3 regions of the Enterobacter adelaidei genome follow, and region 1 is predicted to be linked to each of the others. Evidence: predicted binding sites of a transcription regulator. Region 1 holds the regulator's gene; each other region holds the start of a gene.

Region 1 (5,528 bases):
ATGGCGAACCGGTCAGCCACGCGAAGAAGCTCGCCGAGCAGGCGGCATAAATCAGGACATTACCGCGATACGCTTTGGCACTCAGCAAAGAGGTAAAGGTAATGGGCTTCGCATCCGCATGTGCCTCTTTTTTATGCGCTGGTTTGAGCGCGAATGCCGGCAGCATAAGTACCAGTGTGATGGCAAACAACGTGGCAAAGATAGCCTGCCACTCGAAATGCACCAGGATCCAGCTGCCCAGCAGCGGGGCGAGGGCAGGTGAAAGCCCTACCAGCGGCATAATGGTGGCGAAAATCCGGTTGGTGCGGTTGGCTGGGTAGTAGTCGGTAACAAGGGCCTGCCAGGTCACCGCTGCTGCACAGACGCCGACGGCCTGCACAAAGCGCAGCACCAGCAGCCAGGTCGCATCGCGTACCCATAACATACCCAGACAGCCGACGGCAAAAATGCCAAGTCCCAGCAACAGTACTGGTTTACGGCCAAAACGATCTGATAGCGGCCCCCAAAGTAGCTGCGCGAAGGCGAAACCGGCGAGGAACAAACTCAGGCTGGCGCTGATGGCCGCTGCAGGGGTTTGCAAATCTTCCTGCATGGCGGCGAAAGCCGGCAGGTACATATCAGTGGCCAAAAAGCCCAGCACGCTTAAGCCGCCGAGCCAGACTAAAAAACCTTTCCTGGGTTGCATTGTTTTATTCTCCTGAGGAGGCAGGTATACATTGGCGCTGAGTGTAGGGAGTGCAAAGCCGCTTGTGAAACGCTAATATTTGGCGTGTGCATTCAAATTTTTTGCAGGCAGAAAATGTGGTCAGATTATTCTCTTGAAGTGGTCGATGCTGTCGCGCGTAACGGCAGTTTCAGTGGAGCGGCGCAGGAGTTACACCGCGTGCCTTCAGCTATCAGCTATACAGTACGTCAGCTGGAGGAGTGGCTGGCGGTTCCGCTGTTTGAACGGCGACATCGTGATGTGGAATTAACGCCCGCCGGCGCGTGGTTTTTGAAAGAAGGACGTTCTGTCATCAAAAAAATGCAGATCACCCGCGAACAGTGTCAGCAGATCGCTAACGGCTGGCGGGGGCATCTTTCCATCGCGGTGGATAATATCGTCAAACCCGAGCGTACCCGGCAAATGATTGTCGACTTCTATCGTCATTTTTCTGACGTCGAATTGCGGGTGTCGCAGGAAGTGTTTAACGGCGTCTGGGATGCGCTGGCGGACGGCAGGGCAGAGATGGCGATCGGGGCCACGCAGGCGATTCCGGTTGGGGGACGTTATGCGTTTCGCGATATGGGGATGCTGAGCTGGAAATGCGTGGTGGCAAGCGATCATCCGCTGGCGGCTCTGGAAGGCCCCTTGAGCGACGATACGCTACGCAACTGGCCGTCTCTGGTACTGGAGGATACGTCCCGTTCATTACCCAAGCGTATCACCTGGCTTCTGGACAACCAGCGGCGGGTGGTTGCACCCGACTGGGAATCGTCGGCGACGTGCCTCAGTGCTGGCTTGTGCGTTGCGATGGTGCCCGTTCATTTTGCGCGGCCGCGAATTGACACCGGAGAGTGGGTTGAACTGACACTGGAGAACCCGTTCCCGGATGCGGCCTGCTGCCTCACCTGGCAACAAAATGATGTCTCGCCAGCGATGGCCTGGCTGCTGGATTATCTGGGAGACAGCGAAACGCTAAACCGGGAATGGTTACGGGAGCCAGCTTAACTGGCCCCGTGAAGAGATTACCGGCGGTAGTCGCGGAACGGACCATCCGCAACGGAGCGGCGTTCAATAAGACGCGGGTGAACTTCAATGGACTGCGACTCTTCACGTTTGTTGACGATCCTGTCCATCAGCATATTGAAGGCGGTTTCACCCAGTGAGTCTTTCGGCTGGTGAATGGTCGTTAAGGCCGGCGTAAAGAAGCGCGCGTTACGCACGTTGTCATACCCGATCACAGAAATATCCTGCGGTACACGCAGACCCAGCTCATCGGCAGCACAGAGGGCACCCATTGCCATGATGTCGCCCCCGCAGAAAACGGCGGTCGGACGATGCTGCTGGGAGACGATCTGCTGCATCGCGCGGTAGCCCGACTCCGGTTCGAAGTCGCCCTGCACGATCCAGTTTTCCGGCACGGTGATCAGCGCTTCTTCCATCGCTTTCATAAACCCAGCCAGACGACCTGCACCGGTATTGCGCTCCAGTGGACCCGGGATCACGCCGATCTCGCGGTGACCGCGTTCTATCAGATAACGACCCGCCATATAACCGCCTTCAAAGGCGTTATCGATAACGGAATCGGTGAAGTCCGCGCGGGCTTCACCCCAGTCCATCACCACCATTGGGATATGGCGATACTCTTCCAGCATCGACAACACAGATTCCGGGTACTCGGAACACATCACCAGCAGGCCATCCACGCGCTTTTGCGCCATCATCGACAGGTAGGCGCGCTGTTTTTCAATGCTGTTCCACGCGTTGCCCAGAATCAGGGTATAGCCTTTTTGAAAACAGTTTTTCTCAACCGCTTCAATGATCTCGGCAAAATAGGCCGCTTCACTGCTGGTCGCCAGCAAACCAATAGACTTGGTGTGATTAACCTTGAGGCTACGCGCAACCGCACTTGGCGAATAGTGCAGCTCTTTGATCGCTGCCCAGACGGCGTTGCGCGTCTCTTCCGCCACAAAGCGGGTTTTGTTAATTACATGTGATACGGTTGTAGTGGAAACGTTTGCGCGTTTTGCTACATCTTTAATTGTTGCCATTAAATGTCACTCCAGACCATATCCTAAACTCCTGAAAAACTTGAAGGTAAACGTTTGCCTTCTCTCACCCTTATCACGCAATTTTGAATTGCGACACGCCGGGAAAACGACACAGGACGTCAGGAGGGGGTCAATGGCCGGTACGCTAATAAATTTAGCGTGGAATTTTGTCCTATCTTGATGAAAAGGGGAAGAGGTAAAGTGGTTATCCGTTTAAATCCAGGAAGATTTTTGACGTAAATTGTGCAAAAATGAGCAAGCTCACTTTTCGTGGGGGGATTCAAAGGAGAAAAATTGATGAGTTCCGATCTGAAGTTTTCGCTGTTCACCACCGTTATTGTGCTGGCTTTGATTGTCGCAGCGGGTCTGACGGCCGCACTGCACTGATTTACGTGGAGGGAGAGCTTTCTCCCTCCCGATTCCCCGGATTGTTACTTCTCTGGCAAAAATCTTTTGCCGTTTTGTTAACTTCTCATTTTTTGTGATTGATGTCATGCTTTCCGCTTCTTTGTTCTGTGTCACCTCATGACACGGCATCCGGAGTTGACGTATGAAAATCAATTTTCCCCTGCTGGCCCTGGCGATTGGCGCTTTTGGGATTGGCACCACTGAATTCTCCCCGATGGGTTTACTGCCTGTTATTGCCAGAGGCGTGGATGTCTCGATCCCTGCCGCAGGGATGTTAATCAGCGCCTACGCTATCGGCGTGATGGTCGGGGCGCCGCTGATGACGCTTCTGCTTTCGCATCGCGCGCGCCGCAATGCGCTGATTTTCCTGATGGCGATTTTCACACTGGGCAACGTGCTTTCCGCCATTTCGCCGGACTACACCACATTGATGCTGTCACGCATTCTGACCAGCCTTAACCACGGCGCGTTCTTTGGGCTGGGGTCGGTTGTTGCCGCAAGCGTGGTGCCAAAACACAAGCAGGCGAGTGCCGTGGCAACCATGTTTATGGGACTAACGATTGCCAACATCGGCGGGGTGCCTGCGGCAACCTGGCTGGGTGAAGCGATCGGCTGGCGTATGTCTTTCCTGGCGACGGCCGGTCTCGGTGTGATCGCGATGGTGGCACTGTTCTTCTCCCTGCCGAAAGGCAGCGCGGGGGAACGTCCTGACGTGCGCAAAGAGTTGTCTGTGCTGGTACGCCCGCAGGTGCTCTCGGCATTGCTGACGACCGTGTTGGGGGCAGGGGCGATGTTTACCCTCTATACCTACATTTCTCCCGTGCTTCACGACATCACTCACGCGACACCGATCTTTATCACTGCGATGCTGGTGTTGATTGGCGTGGGCTTCTCGATTGGTAACTATCTGGGTGGGAAATTTGCCGACCGTTCCGTGAGCGGGACGTTGAAGGGCTTCTTAACCCTGCTGATTGTCATCATGATTGCTATTCCGTGGCTGGCACGTAATGAGTTCGGAGCAGCCATTGCGATGGTCGTCTGGGGAGCTGCCACCTTTGCTGTGGTTCCACCGCTGCAAATGCGCGTGATGCGGGTCGCCCATGAGGCGCCGGGTCTTTCGTCTTCAGTGAATATTGGCGCGTTCAATCTCGGTAATGCGCTCGGTGCAGCCGCCGGTGGCGCGGTTATTTCCGGGGGGCTGGGATACAGTTTTGTACCGGTGATGGGGGCGATTATTGCCGCGCTTGGTCTGCTGTTGGTGATGATGTCCGGTCGTAAGCAGCCAGAAACAGCCTGCGCTGCTGAATAAGCAAAAAAACGCAGAAGGGCGAACCCTTCTGCGTGTCTCTTATGCGGCGAAGTTCTTCGCCACAAACTCCCAGTTAACCAGTGCCCAGAAGTGCTCCAGGTAGTTCGGGCGCGCGTTACGGTAATCAATGTAGTAAGCGTGTTCCCAAACGTCCACGGTCATCAGCGGCTTAGCGCTGGTGGTCAGTGGGGTACCCGCGTTAGAGGTGGAAACGATAGCCAGTTTGCCATCGGCTTCTTTTACCAGCCACGTCCAGCCAGAACCGAAGTTCTTGATAGCTGCATCGGTAAATTTCGCTTTGAAATCCGCGAAGCTGCCAAAGGCGGCATTGATGGCGGTAGCCAGTTCACCGGCAGGTTCGCCACCGGCGTTTGGCGCCAGGCAGTGCCAGTAGAAGGTATGGTTCCACACCTGAGCTGCGTTGTTGAATACGCCCCCCTCAGAGCTGCGGACGATCTCTTCCAGCGTTTTGCCTTCGAAATCGGTGCCCTTGATCAGGTTGTTCAGGTTGGTGACGTACGTCTGGTGATGCTTGCCGTAGTGATATTCCAGGGTTTCCGCAGAAATGTGCGGTGCCAGGGCGTCTTTTGCATACGGTAGTGCAGGTAATTCGAACGACATTGCTTCTCTCCTTATTGTATTTTGTGTTGCCAATAACCACACAGACAACGAGGAGAGGATAGCAAATTGAAAGGGTATGCAAAAGAGGAACTTACCCTGCCGCGACGCGGCAGGGCAGGGATTAGCGAATGGTTTTAGGTGTCATGACGCGACGCGCGCCGACGTAGTGGCGAACCCAGTAGTCTTCACTCAGCGAGGTGATCTGAATATCCTGACCGCTGCGTGGTGACTGAATGAATTTTCCGTTACCGACATAGACACCGACGTGGTCAGCCGTGCCGCGACCCTGTGTACGGAAGAAGACCAGATCGCCGTTTTCCAGCTCACCACGGTCAACCGGAGAAGCATCGCGCAGGTGGTACATTTCATTGGCAGTACGTGGAATGCGGAACTTCACCAGATCTTTATAGGCGTAATAGACGAGACCACTGCAGTC
Region 2 (5,528 bases), 1.5 Mb from region 1:
GACAAAGACCAGCGTCAGCAGAGCAAGAATGCGCAGCGCCTTGATCAGTAAGGAGGGATCGCTAACGCGCGGGGCAATCAGCAGGCTGCCGAGGAAACGCGCCACCAGCCCGGCTCCTAGCAGGACACCAATGGTCTCGGGGGTCAGGCCAATGCCTTTGAGCCAGACGCTCCAGAAAGGCAGAAAAATGCCGTAGCTAAAGAAATAGGTGAAATAACTGAGCGCCAGCCAGCGCGTGGAATGCAAGACCATGAATCCCTCCCGAAATCGAGGCCATAGTCTGGCGAGAATATAAAAATTAAGCAAGTCGATAGCCTGCTATAAATTAACGAAAAATTAACATAATGTGCAGTCATCTGGTTTATGGCAGGGAATGAAAATGTGTATTACGTTTAAATTACTCCACTTGCAGAGGTTTTCTGCCATGAACTCACTTCGTTATTTCGATTTCGGTCAGTCGCGTCACCTGTTGCTGTTGATTGGCCGCATCGCACTTGTCGTACTGTTTATTATTTTTGGCTATCCGAAACTCACAGGGTTTAGCGGCACCGTGCAATATATGACCTCGCTGGGTACACCGATGCCCATGCTGGCGGCCATTATTGCAGTGGTAATGGAAGTGCCCGCCGCTATTCTGATCGTACTGGGTTTTTTCACCCGTCCTCTCGCCGTCCTGTTTGTGTTCTACACGCTGGGAACCGCGGTAATAGGCCATCACTACTGGGATATGACCGGTGATGCGGTCGTACCGAATATGATTAACTTCTACAAGAATGTCAGTATTGCTGGTGCCTTTATTCTGCTGGCGATAGTCGGACCTGGCGCGATTTCCCTTGACCGGCGTTGAGCCATAAAAAAAGGCCGCAAGCGCGGCCTTTTTTATTTCTGCAAAGCAGAGGAATTATGCGTATACCGGGAAGCGTGCGCAGATATCCAGAACTTTACCTTTAACGCGCTCGATAACCGCTTCGTCATTGATATTGTCCAGAACGTCACACATCCAGCCAGCCAGCTCTTTCACTTCCGCTTCTTTAAAGCCACGGCGAGTCACTGCTGGTGAACCAATACGGATACCGGAGGTCACAAACGGGCTCTTTGGATCGTTTGGTACGCTGTTTTTGTTCACGGTGATATTTGCGCGGCCCAGGGCAGCGTCAGCTTCTTTACCGGTCAGGTTTTTATCAACCAGATCCAGCAGGAACAGGTGGTTTTCAGTACCACCGGAGACCACTTTGTAGCCACGGTTCAGGAACACTTCCACCATCGCTTTGGCGTTTTTGGCAACCTGCTGCTGGTAAACCTTGAACTCTGGCTCCATCGCTTCTTTCAGCGCCACCGCTTTTGCCGCGATAACGTGCATCAGAGGGCCGCCCTGCGCGCTTGGGAACACAGCAGAGTTCAGTTTTTTGTACAGCTCTTCATCACCGCCTTTCGCCAGGATCAGGCCACCGCGAGGACCCGCCAGCGTTTTGTGGGTGGTGGTGGTCACAACGTGAGCGTGTGGTACCGGGTTCGGGTAAACGCCTGCGGCAATCAGACCCGCAACGTGCGCCATGTCTACGAACAGGTAAGCACCGATGCTGTCTGCGATTTCACGCATTTTTGCCCAGTCAACGATACCGGAGTAAGCAGAGAAACCGCCGATGATCATTTTCGGTTTGTGGGTCTGCGCCTGCTTCGCCATGTCTTCGTAGTCAATCTTACCGGATTCATCAATACCGTAAGGAATGATGTTGTACAGTTTGCCGGAGAAGTTAACCGGGGAGCCGTGAGTCAGGTGGCCGCCCTGCGCCAGGTTCATACCCAGAACGGTATCACCCGGTTGCAGCAGCGCGGTGTAGACCGCGAAGTTAGCCTGAGAGCCAGAGTGCGGCTGCACGTTAGCGTAGTCAGCACCAAAAAGCTCTTTCGCACGGTCGATAGCCAGTTGCTCAACGATATCAACGTACTCACAACCGCCGTAGTAACGCTTACCCGGATAACCTTCAGCATATTTGTTGGTCAGCTGAGAGCCCTGCGCCTGCATTACGCGCGGGCTGGTGTAGTTTTCGGAGGCGATCAGTTCGATGTGCTCTTCCTGACGTACTTTTTCCTGCTCCATAGCCTGCCACAGTTCGGCATCATAATCGGCAATGTTCATTTCACGCTTTAACATCCGCATCTCCTGACTCAGCTAACAAGTAAATTTTGGCCTGAAAAGGCAGTCCTGTTGGACGACGGGCAACAGTATAACTGAATAGTTCTGTGATAACAGGTCTTGACAAACGATTTTACGCAAACGTTTTCCTTCACGCCACGCAAGGGTTTGAGGAATAAAGCTCTCGACATTTTCAACCGATTTCTTTTCAGGTTTGTGATGCATATTTTTCATGTTGCAAAGAACCATTTACAACGAAGGGGTATTTTTTATAAGATGCATTTAAAATACATCATTAAAATGACATCAGAAGGACGCGCTCATGCTCGACGCTCAAACCATCGCTACTGTAAAAGCCACTATTCCCCTGCTGGTAGAAACCGGCCCTAAACTCACTGCCCATTTCTACGATCGTATGTTCACGCACAACCCGGAGCTCAAAGAGATTTTCAACATGAGCAACCAGCGTAACGGCGATCAGCGCGAAGCCCTGTTCAATGCTATCGCGGCCTACGCCAGTAATATTGAAAACCTGGCAGCGCTGCTGCCTGCGGTGGAAAAAATCGCGCAGAAACATACCAGCTTCCAGATCAAACCGGAGCAGTACAACATCGTTGGCGGCCATCTGTTAGCGACTCTGGACGAAATGTTCAGTCCGGGTCAGGAGGTACTGGACGCGTGGGGTAAAGCCTACGGCGTGCTGGCAAACGTATTCATCAACCGTGAAGCGCAAATCTACAGCGAAAACGCCAGTAAGAACGGTGGCTGGGAAGGTACGCGCGCGTTCCGTATCGTTGAGAAAACGCCGCGCAGCCAGCTTATTACCAGCTTTGAATTTGAACCGGTTGACGGTCAGCCGGTAGCTGATTATCAGCCAGGACAGTATCTGGGCGTCTGGCTGAAGCCTGAAGGTTTCCCGCATCAGGAGATCCGCCAGTACTCCCTGACCCGCAAACCTGACGGTAAACGTTACCGTATCGCAGTGAAGCGTGAAGAAGGCGGTCAGGTTTCAAACTGGCTGCACAACGAAGCCAGCGTGGGTGACGTGGTACATCTGGCCGCACCTGCTGGTGATTTCTTTATGGCCGTTGAAACGCATACCCCTGTTACGCTGATCTCTGCGGGTGTCGGCCAAACGCCAATGCTGGCGATGCTCGATACGCTGGCGAAAGCAACCCACACCGCACAGGTAAACTGGTTCCACGCCGCCGAGAACGGTGATGTGCATGCCTTTTCGGATGAAGTAAAAACGCTGGGGGCGACCCTGCCACGCTTTACCGCGCATACCTGGTATCGCCAGCCTAATGAAGATGACCGTCAGAATGCACGATTCGACAGCGAGGGCTTGATGGATTTGAGTAAACACGAGAGCCTGTTCAGCAATCCAGAAATGCAATTCTGGCTCTGCGGCCCAGTCGCTTTTATGCAGTTTGCCGCCAGACAGTTAGTTACGCTGGGGATCAAATCTGAAAACATTCATTACGAGTGTTTCGGGCCTCATAAAGTGCTGTAAACCGACCAATTCCTCTCAGGATGCTGTATTTAGCGGCATCCTTTTTTTCTTTCATCTTCAACATTGAGTCTTGTGGCTTATCAATAATGAGTTTGTCATTCATGTTATGATTTTTCTTTTCCCTTTTCCGCCTGGGGATGCTTTTTTATGCAACAACCTGTTGTACGCGTTGGCGAGTGGCGAGTTACGCCGTCCATAAATCAAATTAGTCGACAAGGTCGCCAACTCACGCTTGAACCACGCTTAATTGATCTTTTGGTGTATTTCGCCAGTCATCCTGATGAAGTCCTGAGCCGGGATGAGATCATTGATAACATCTGGATGCGCAATATTGTCACCAGTCATGTGGTTACCCAGAGCATTTCAGAACTCCGCAAATGGCTGAAAGACGGTGATGAGCAGAGTCCAGAATACATCACCACAGTGCCAAAGAGGGGCTACAAGCTCACCGCGCCGGTGGTCTGGATGACTGAAGAAAGCGCCGACAGTGGGCCATCCACGCTTATAGCCTCACCAGAAACGACGCCTGCCGGACAGATCAATACGCTTCCTGAACCGGAAACAGCGTCCGCTCCCTCATTCAGACAGGCACGGAAAAAAGTCGATCGACGAAATCGTGTCGCCTCCTTCTGGACCTGGCTACTGTTTCTGTTGTCACTTGGTGCGTTGATTGCGCTGGTTATCATGTCGCTTATCAATTCTCACCCACCGGTGACCAAAACGCGCCTGCTACTCAATCCACGCGATATAGATGTACGTTTTGAGCGCGGTATCTCTTGCAATAAGTGGTCTTCTCAACAGTCCTACGCCATCGGCCTGGGAAACCTGATTACCTCGTCACTGAACACATATTCCACCTTTATGGTGCATGACAAAACCAACTACAACGTGACAGAACCCAGTAGCTCCGGGAAAACACTCACCATCAAATTCGTTAATCAACGCCATTACCGGGCACAGCAATGTTTTATGTCTGTATTGCTGGTCGATAATGCAGACAGCTCTGTCATGCTGGACAAGCGCTACTTTATTACCGACAACACACTGTTATCGGTACAGGAAGATCTCCTCCACAGTCTCTCCGCCGTGTTGACGCAGCCCTGGCCACCTCGTATGCAGGCACAACTTGCCCAGTTCCGCAATTCGCAAAGCCTGTCGTTGGCGCAGTACTACCAGGCTGACCAGTTGATTATGGAAGGTGATGTCGTGTCATTAAATAAAGCCAGCGAGTTACTCAACGTCGTCGCAAAAGACGCACCTGACTTTATAAATGCGCTGCTGGAAAAAGTGCTGGTGGATGTACTACGACATTCACAGCAACAGTTCAATGAACCTCAACTTACCGCGCTGAATAATGAGCTGAGTAAAATCGCGCAACTTCCCGGCATTGAGGAATCAGCAACGTGGTATCAAATACAGACTATCAATGGATTAAGTAAAGGTGATATTGACAATGCATACAGGAACATTAACAAAAGCATTGAACTCGAAATGTCCTGGCTAAATTATGTCTTACTGGGAAAGATCTATGAGATGAAGGGTGATAATCGTCTGGCGGCTGATGCTTATATTACAGCATTTAACTTAAGGCCGGGTGAAAATACTCTCTACTGGATTGAGAATGGCGTTTTCCAGACTTCCATTAAAAAAGCAGCCCCTTATTTAAAAACGTTTCTTGCACAAGAGTAGAAAGCGCCCTCTGAATGCGTTAATGAATTTATTCAGTAAGTAGTAAAAATGTTGCCAGGAGGTGTTAATTGTTACCTCCAGGCAACAATCCCTGCCGTAATAAAAATATCATCAATCCCCTGTCAGATATCGTTATTTATCTTTTCCTGATATAAAATTTTTATCCTGATATGTTAACGAAAAAATCTC
Region 3 (5,528 bases), 1.7 Mb from region 1:
GAAGTTACGGCACCATTTTGCCTAGTTCCTTCACCCGAGTTCTCTCAAGCGCCTTGGTATTCTCTACCTGACCACCTGTGTCGGTTTGGGGTACGATTTGATGTTACCTGATGCTTAGAGGCTTTTCCTGGAAGCAGGGCATTTGTTACTTCAGCACCGTAGTGCCTCGTCATCACACCTCAGCGTTAATAAGGTACCGGATTTACCTGGAACCTCCGCCTACATGCTTAAACCGGGACAACCGTCGCCCGGCTAACATAGCCTTCTCCGTCCCCCCTTCGCAGTAACACCAAGTACAGGAATATTAACCTGTTTCCCATCGACTACGCCTTTCGGCCTCGCCTTAGGGGTCGACTCACCCTGCCCCGATTAACGTTGGACAGGAACCCTTGGTCTTCCGGCGTGCGGGCTTTTCACCCGCATTATCGTTACTTATGTCAGCATTCGCACTTCTGATACCTCCAGCACCCCTCACAGGACACCTTCAACGGCTTACAGAACGCTCCCCTACCCAACAACGCATAAGCGTCGCTGCCGCAGCTTCGGTGCATGGTTTAGCCCCGTTACATCTTCCGCGCAGGCCGACTCGACCAGTGAGCTATTACGCTTTCTTTAAATGATGGCTGCTTCTAAGCCAACATCCTGGCTGTCTGTGCCTTCCCACATCGTTTCCCACTTAACCATGACTTTGGGACCTTAGCTGGCGGTCTGGGTTGTTTCCCTCTTCACGACGGACGTTAGCACCCGCCGTGTGTCTCCCGTGATAACATTCTTCGGTATTCGTAGTTTGCATCGGGTTGGTAAGCCGGGATGGCCCCCTAGCCGAAACAGTGCTCTACCCCCGAAGATGAGTTCACGAGGCGCTACCTAAATAGCTTTCGGGGAGAACCAGCTATCTCCCGGTTTGATTGGCCTTTCACCCCCAGCCACAAGTCATCCGCTAATTTTTCAACATTAGTCGGTTCGGTCCTCCAGTTAGTGTTACCCAACCTTCAACCTGCCCATGGCTAGATCACCGGGTTTCGGGTCTATACCCTGCAACTTAACGCCCAGTTAAGACTCGGTTTCCCTTCGGCTCCCCTATACGGTTAACCTTGCTACAGAATATAAGTCGCTGACCCATTATACAAAAGGTACGCAGTCACACCCGAAGGTGCTCCCACTGCTTGTATGTACACGGTTTCAGGTTCTTTTTCACTCCCCTCGCCGGGGTTCTTTTCGCCTTTCCCTCACGGTACTGGTTCACTATCGGTCAGTCAGGAGTATTTAGCCTTGGAGGATGGTCCCCCCATATTCAGACAGGATACCACGTGTCCCGCCCTACTCTTCGAGTTCACAACCTGTGCATTTTCGTGTACGGGACTATCACCCTGTATCGTCGGACTTTCCAGACCGTTCCACTAACACACAAGCTGATTCAGACTCTGGGCTGCTCCCCGTTCGCTCGCCGCTACTGGGGGAATCTCGGTTGATTTCTTTTCCTCGGGGTACTTAGATGTTTCAGTTCCCCCGGTTCGCCTCGTTAACCTATGTATTCAGTTAACGATAGTGTGTCGAAACACACTGGGTTTCCCCATTCGGACATCGCCGGGTCAAAGGTTCATATCACCTCGCCGGCGCTTTTCGCAGATTAGCACGTCCTTCATCGCCTCTGACTGCCAGGGCATCCACCGTGTACGCTTAGTCGCTTAACCTCACAACCCGAAGATGTTTCTTTCGATTCATCATCGACTTGCGAAAATTTGAGAGACTCGAACACACCATTAAGATGTGTCGTTTCAATTTTCAGCTTGATCCAGATTTTTAAAGAGCAAAATTTCACAATGCACTTCGCAGTACATTTTGAAATTTATCATTCATCAGACAATCTGTGTGAGCACTGCAAAGGCAGGTTCTTTAAGGTAAGGAGGTGATCCAACCGCAGGTTCCCCTACGGTTACCTTGTTACGACTTCACCCCAGTCATGAATCACAAAGTGGTAAGCGCCCTCCCGAAGGTTAAGCTACCTACTTCTTTTGCAACCCACTCCCATGGTGTGACGGGCGGTGTGTACAAGGCCCGGGAACGTATTCACCGTAGCATTCTGATCTACGATTACTAGCGATTCCGACTTCATGGAGTCGAGTTGCAGACTCCAATCCGGACTACGACGCACTTTATGAGGTCCGCTTGCTCTCGCGAGGTCGCTTCTCTTTGTATGCGCCATTGTAGCACGTGTGTAGCCCTACTCGTAAGGGCCATGATGACTTGACGTCATCCCCACCTTCCTCCAGTTTATCACTGGCAGTCTCCTTTGAGTTCCCGGCCGGACCGCTGGCAACAAAGGATAAGGGTTGCGCTCGTTGCGGGACTTAACCCAACATTTCACAACACGAGCTGACGACAGCCATGCAGCACCTGTCTCAGAGTTCCCGAAGGCACCAATCCATCTCTGGAAAGTTCTCTGGATGTCAAGAGTAGGTAAGGTTCTTCGCGTTGCATCGAATTAAACCACATGCTCCACCGCTTGTGCGGGCCCCCGTCAATTCATTTGAGTTTTAACCTTGCGGCCGTACTCCCCAGGCGGTCGACTTAACGCGTTAGCTCCGGAAGCCACGCCTCAAGGGCACAACCTCCAAGTCGACATCGTTTACGGCGTGGACTACCAGGGTATCTAATCCTGTTTGCTCCCCACGCTTTCGCACCTGAGCGTCAGTCTTTGTCCAGGGGGCCGCCTTCGCCACCGGTATTCCTCCAGATCTCTACGCATTTCACCGCTACACCTGGAATTCTACCCCCCTCTACAAGACTCTAGCCTGCCAGTTTCGAATGCAGTTCCCAGGTTGAGCCCGGGGATTTCACATCCGACTTGACAGACCGCCTGCGTGCGCTTTACGCCCAGTAATTCCGATTAACGCTTGCACCCTCCGTATTACCGCGGCTGCTGGCACGGAGTTAGCCGGTGCTTCTTCTGCGGGTAACGTCAATTGCTGAGGTTATTAACCTCAGCACCTTCCTCCCCGCTGAAAGTACTTTACAACCCGAAGGCCTTCTTCATACACGCGGCATGGCTGCATCAGGCTTGCGCCCATTGTGCAATATTCCCCACTGCTGCCTCCCGTAGGAGTCTGGACCGTGTCTCAGTTCCAGTGTGGCTGGTCATCCTCTCAGACCAGCTAGGGATCGTCGCCTAGGTGAGCCGTTACCCCACCTACTAGCTAATCCCATCTGGGCACATCTGATGGCAAGAGGCCCGAAGGTCCCCCTCTTTGGTCTTGCGACGTTATGCGGTATTAGCTACCGTTTCCAGTAGTTATCCCCCTCCATCAGGCAGTTTCCCAGACATTACTCACCCGTCCGCCGCTCGTCACCCGAGAGCAAGCTCTCTGTGCTACCGCTCGACTTGCATGTGTTAGGCCTGCCGCCAGCGTTCAATCTGAGCCATGATCAAACTCTTCAATTTAAAAGTTTGATGCTCAATGTTTCTTTATTTCTAAAGAAAAGAACTTCGTAATGAATTACGTGTTCACTCGTTGAGACTTGGTATTCATTTTTCGTCCGAAGACGTTAAGAATCCATGTCACTTTGAGTGCCCACACAGATTGTCTGATAAATTGTTAAAGAGCAGTTGCAACGCGGCTTTCAGCTCACCGTTGCGAGGTGGCGTATATTACGCTTTCCTCTTTCAGAGTCAACCCGTTATTTCAGGATTTTTTCTCTCCAACCGACCGGGTTGTTTGTGAAGTGATTCACATCCGCCGTGTCGATGGAGGCGCATTATAGGGAGTTCTCCGCAGGCCGCAACCGAAAAGTTGCAAAAAAATGACTGACTGCTGCATTCCCCAGCAAAACCCCGCTTTATACCTTTTTACACACAGAGTTATCCACAATGATACGAAAAAGTGAAAATGTGCGAGCGTTGCGCAAACGTTTTCGTTAAAATGCTCGCGCTTAACAAGGATGCCCTGTCAGGTGTGTTAGATGAGTTTTTCGCTGGAAAATTCATCTAACGCTCTCTGTAATCGTGAAATCCAGGGGATTTACCATGCAACAACGTCGTCCAGTCCGCCGCGCTCTGCTCAGTGTTTCTGATAAAGCCGGTATCGTCGAATTCGCTCAGGCACTTTCTGCACGTGGTGTGGAGCTGCTTTCCACAGGCGGTACCGCTCGCCTGTTAGCAGATAAAGGTCTGTCGGTAACCGAAGTGTCCGATTACACCGGTTTCCCGGAAATGATGGATGGACGCGTCAAAACCCTGCATCCGAAAGTCCACGGCGGTATTCTTGGCCGCCGCGGTCAGGACGACGCCATTATGGAAAAACATGATATCGCGCCAATCGACATGGTCGTCGTTAACCTCTATCCGTTCGCTCAGACTGTTGCCCGCGAAGGCTGCTCGCTGGAAGATGCCGTAGAGAATATTGATATCGGCGGCCCGACCATGGTGCGCTCCGCTGCCAAGAACCATAAAGATGTGGCTATCGTGGTGAAGAGCAGCGACTACAACACCATTATTAATGAGATGGATGCCAACGAAGGGTCACTGACTCTGCAAACGCGTTTCGATCTCGCCATCAAAGCATTCGAACACACCGCTGCATACGACAGCATGATCGCCAACTACTTCGGTAGCCTGGTGCCGGCTTACCACGGTGAAAGCAAAGATCCTTCAGGCCGCTTCCCGCGCACCCTGAACCTGAACTTCATTAAGAAGCAGGATATGCGTTATGGTGAGAACAGCCACCAGCAGGCAGCCTTCTATATAGAAGAAGAGGTCAAAGAAGCCTCGGTTGCTACCGCTCAACAGGTTCAGGGCAAAGCGCTTTCCTATAACAACATCGCTGACACCGATGCTGCGCTGGAATGTGTGAAAGAGTTCAGTGAGCCTGCCTGCGTTATCGTCAAGCACGCCAACCCATGCGGCGTCGCGGTAAGTAGTTCTATTCTGGATGCCTACGATCGCGCCTACAAAACCGACCCGACCTCCGCGTTCGGCGGTATTATCGCCTTCAACCGCGAGCTGGATGCTGAAACGGCACAGGCCATCATCTCCCGTCAGTTTGTCGAAGTGATCATCGCGCCATCCGCATCTGAAGAAGCGCTGAAAATCACCTCTGCAAAACAGAACGTGCGCGTGCTGGTTTGCGGCCAGTGGGCTGAGCGTGTACCAGGCCTGGACTTCAAACGCGTGAACGGCGGTCTGCTGGTTCAGGACCGCGACCTGGGTATGGTGACAGAAGCCGACCTGCGCGTGGTGACCAAACGTCAACCAACCGAGCAGGAACTGCGTGACGCGCTGTTCTGCTGGAAAGTGGCGAAATTCGTGAAATCCAACGCCATTGTCTACGCGAAAGAGAACATGACCATCGGGATAGGTGCAGGCCAGATGAGCCGTGTCTACTCTGCAAAAATTGCCGGGATTAAAGCAGGTGATGAAGGTCTGGAAGTGAAAGGCTCCGCCATGGCGTCTGACGCCTTCTTCCCGTTCCGTGACGGTATCGATGCTGCCGCAGCAGTAGGTATCACCTGTGTGATCCAGCCTGGCGGTT

What was found. The regulator PurR, encoded in region 1, represses purine synthesis genes. The targets are predictions, from matches to a motif close to CANGCAAACGTTTGCNTG.
Region 2: the regulator PurR is predicted to act here: its motif matches at 2,272-2,289, upstream of glyA (serine hydroxymethyltransferase).
Region 3: the regulator PurR is predicted to act here: its motif matches at 3,900-3,917, upstream of purH (bifunctional phosphoribosylaminoimidazolecarboxamide formyltransferase/IMP cyclohydrolase).

Annotation. Positions count from the first base shown of each region.
Region 1 is NZ_CP154353.1:1,948,590-1,954,117, forward strand. It holds gene punC (purine nucleoside transporter PunC) at 1-685, opposite strand, end outside; gene punR (DNA-binding transcriptional activator PunR) at 800-1,711, shown strand; gene purR (HTH-type transcriptional repressor PurR) at 1,729-2,754, opposite strand; gene AAHF05_RS09575 (YnhF family membrane protein) at 3,052-3,141, shown strand; gene AAHF05_RS09580 (MFS transporter) at 3,305-4,471, shown strand; gene sodB (superoxide dismutase [Fe]) at 4,511-5,092, opposite strand; gene AAHF05_RS09590 (C40 family peptidase) at 5,214-5,528, opposite strand, start outside.
Region 2 is NZ_CP154353.1:3,457,589-3,463,116, forward strand. It holds gene AAHF05_RS16825 (3-phenylpropionate MFS transporter) at 1-252, opposite strand, end outside; gene AAHF05_RS16830 (DoxX family protein) at 425-847, shown strand; gene glyA (serine hydroxymethyltransferase) at 902-2,155, opposite strand; gene hmpA (NO-inducible flavohemoprotein) at 2,460-3,650, shown strand; gene cadC (lysine decarboxylation/transport transcriptional activator CadC) at 3,798-5,339, shown strand.
Region 3 is NZ_CP154353.1:235,246-240,773, reverse strand. It holds rRNA gene AAHF05_RS01200 (23S ribosomal RNA) at 1-1,694, opposite strand, end outside; rRNA gene AAHF05_RS01195 (16S ribosomal RNA) at 1,903-3,442, opposite strand; gene purH (bifunctional phosphoribosylaminoimidazolecarboxamide formyltransferase/IMP cyclohydrolase) at 4,025-5,528, shown strand, end outside.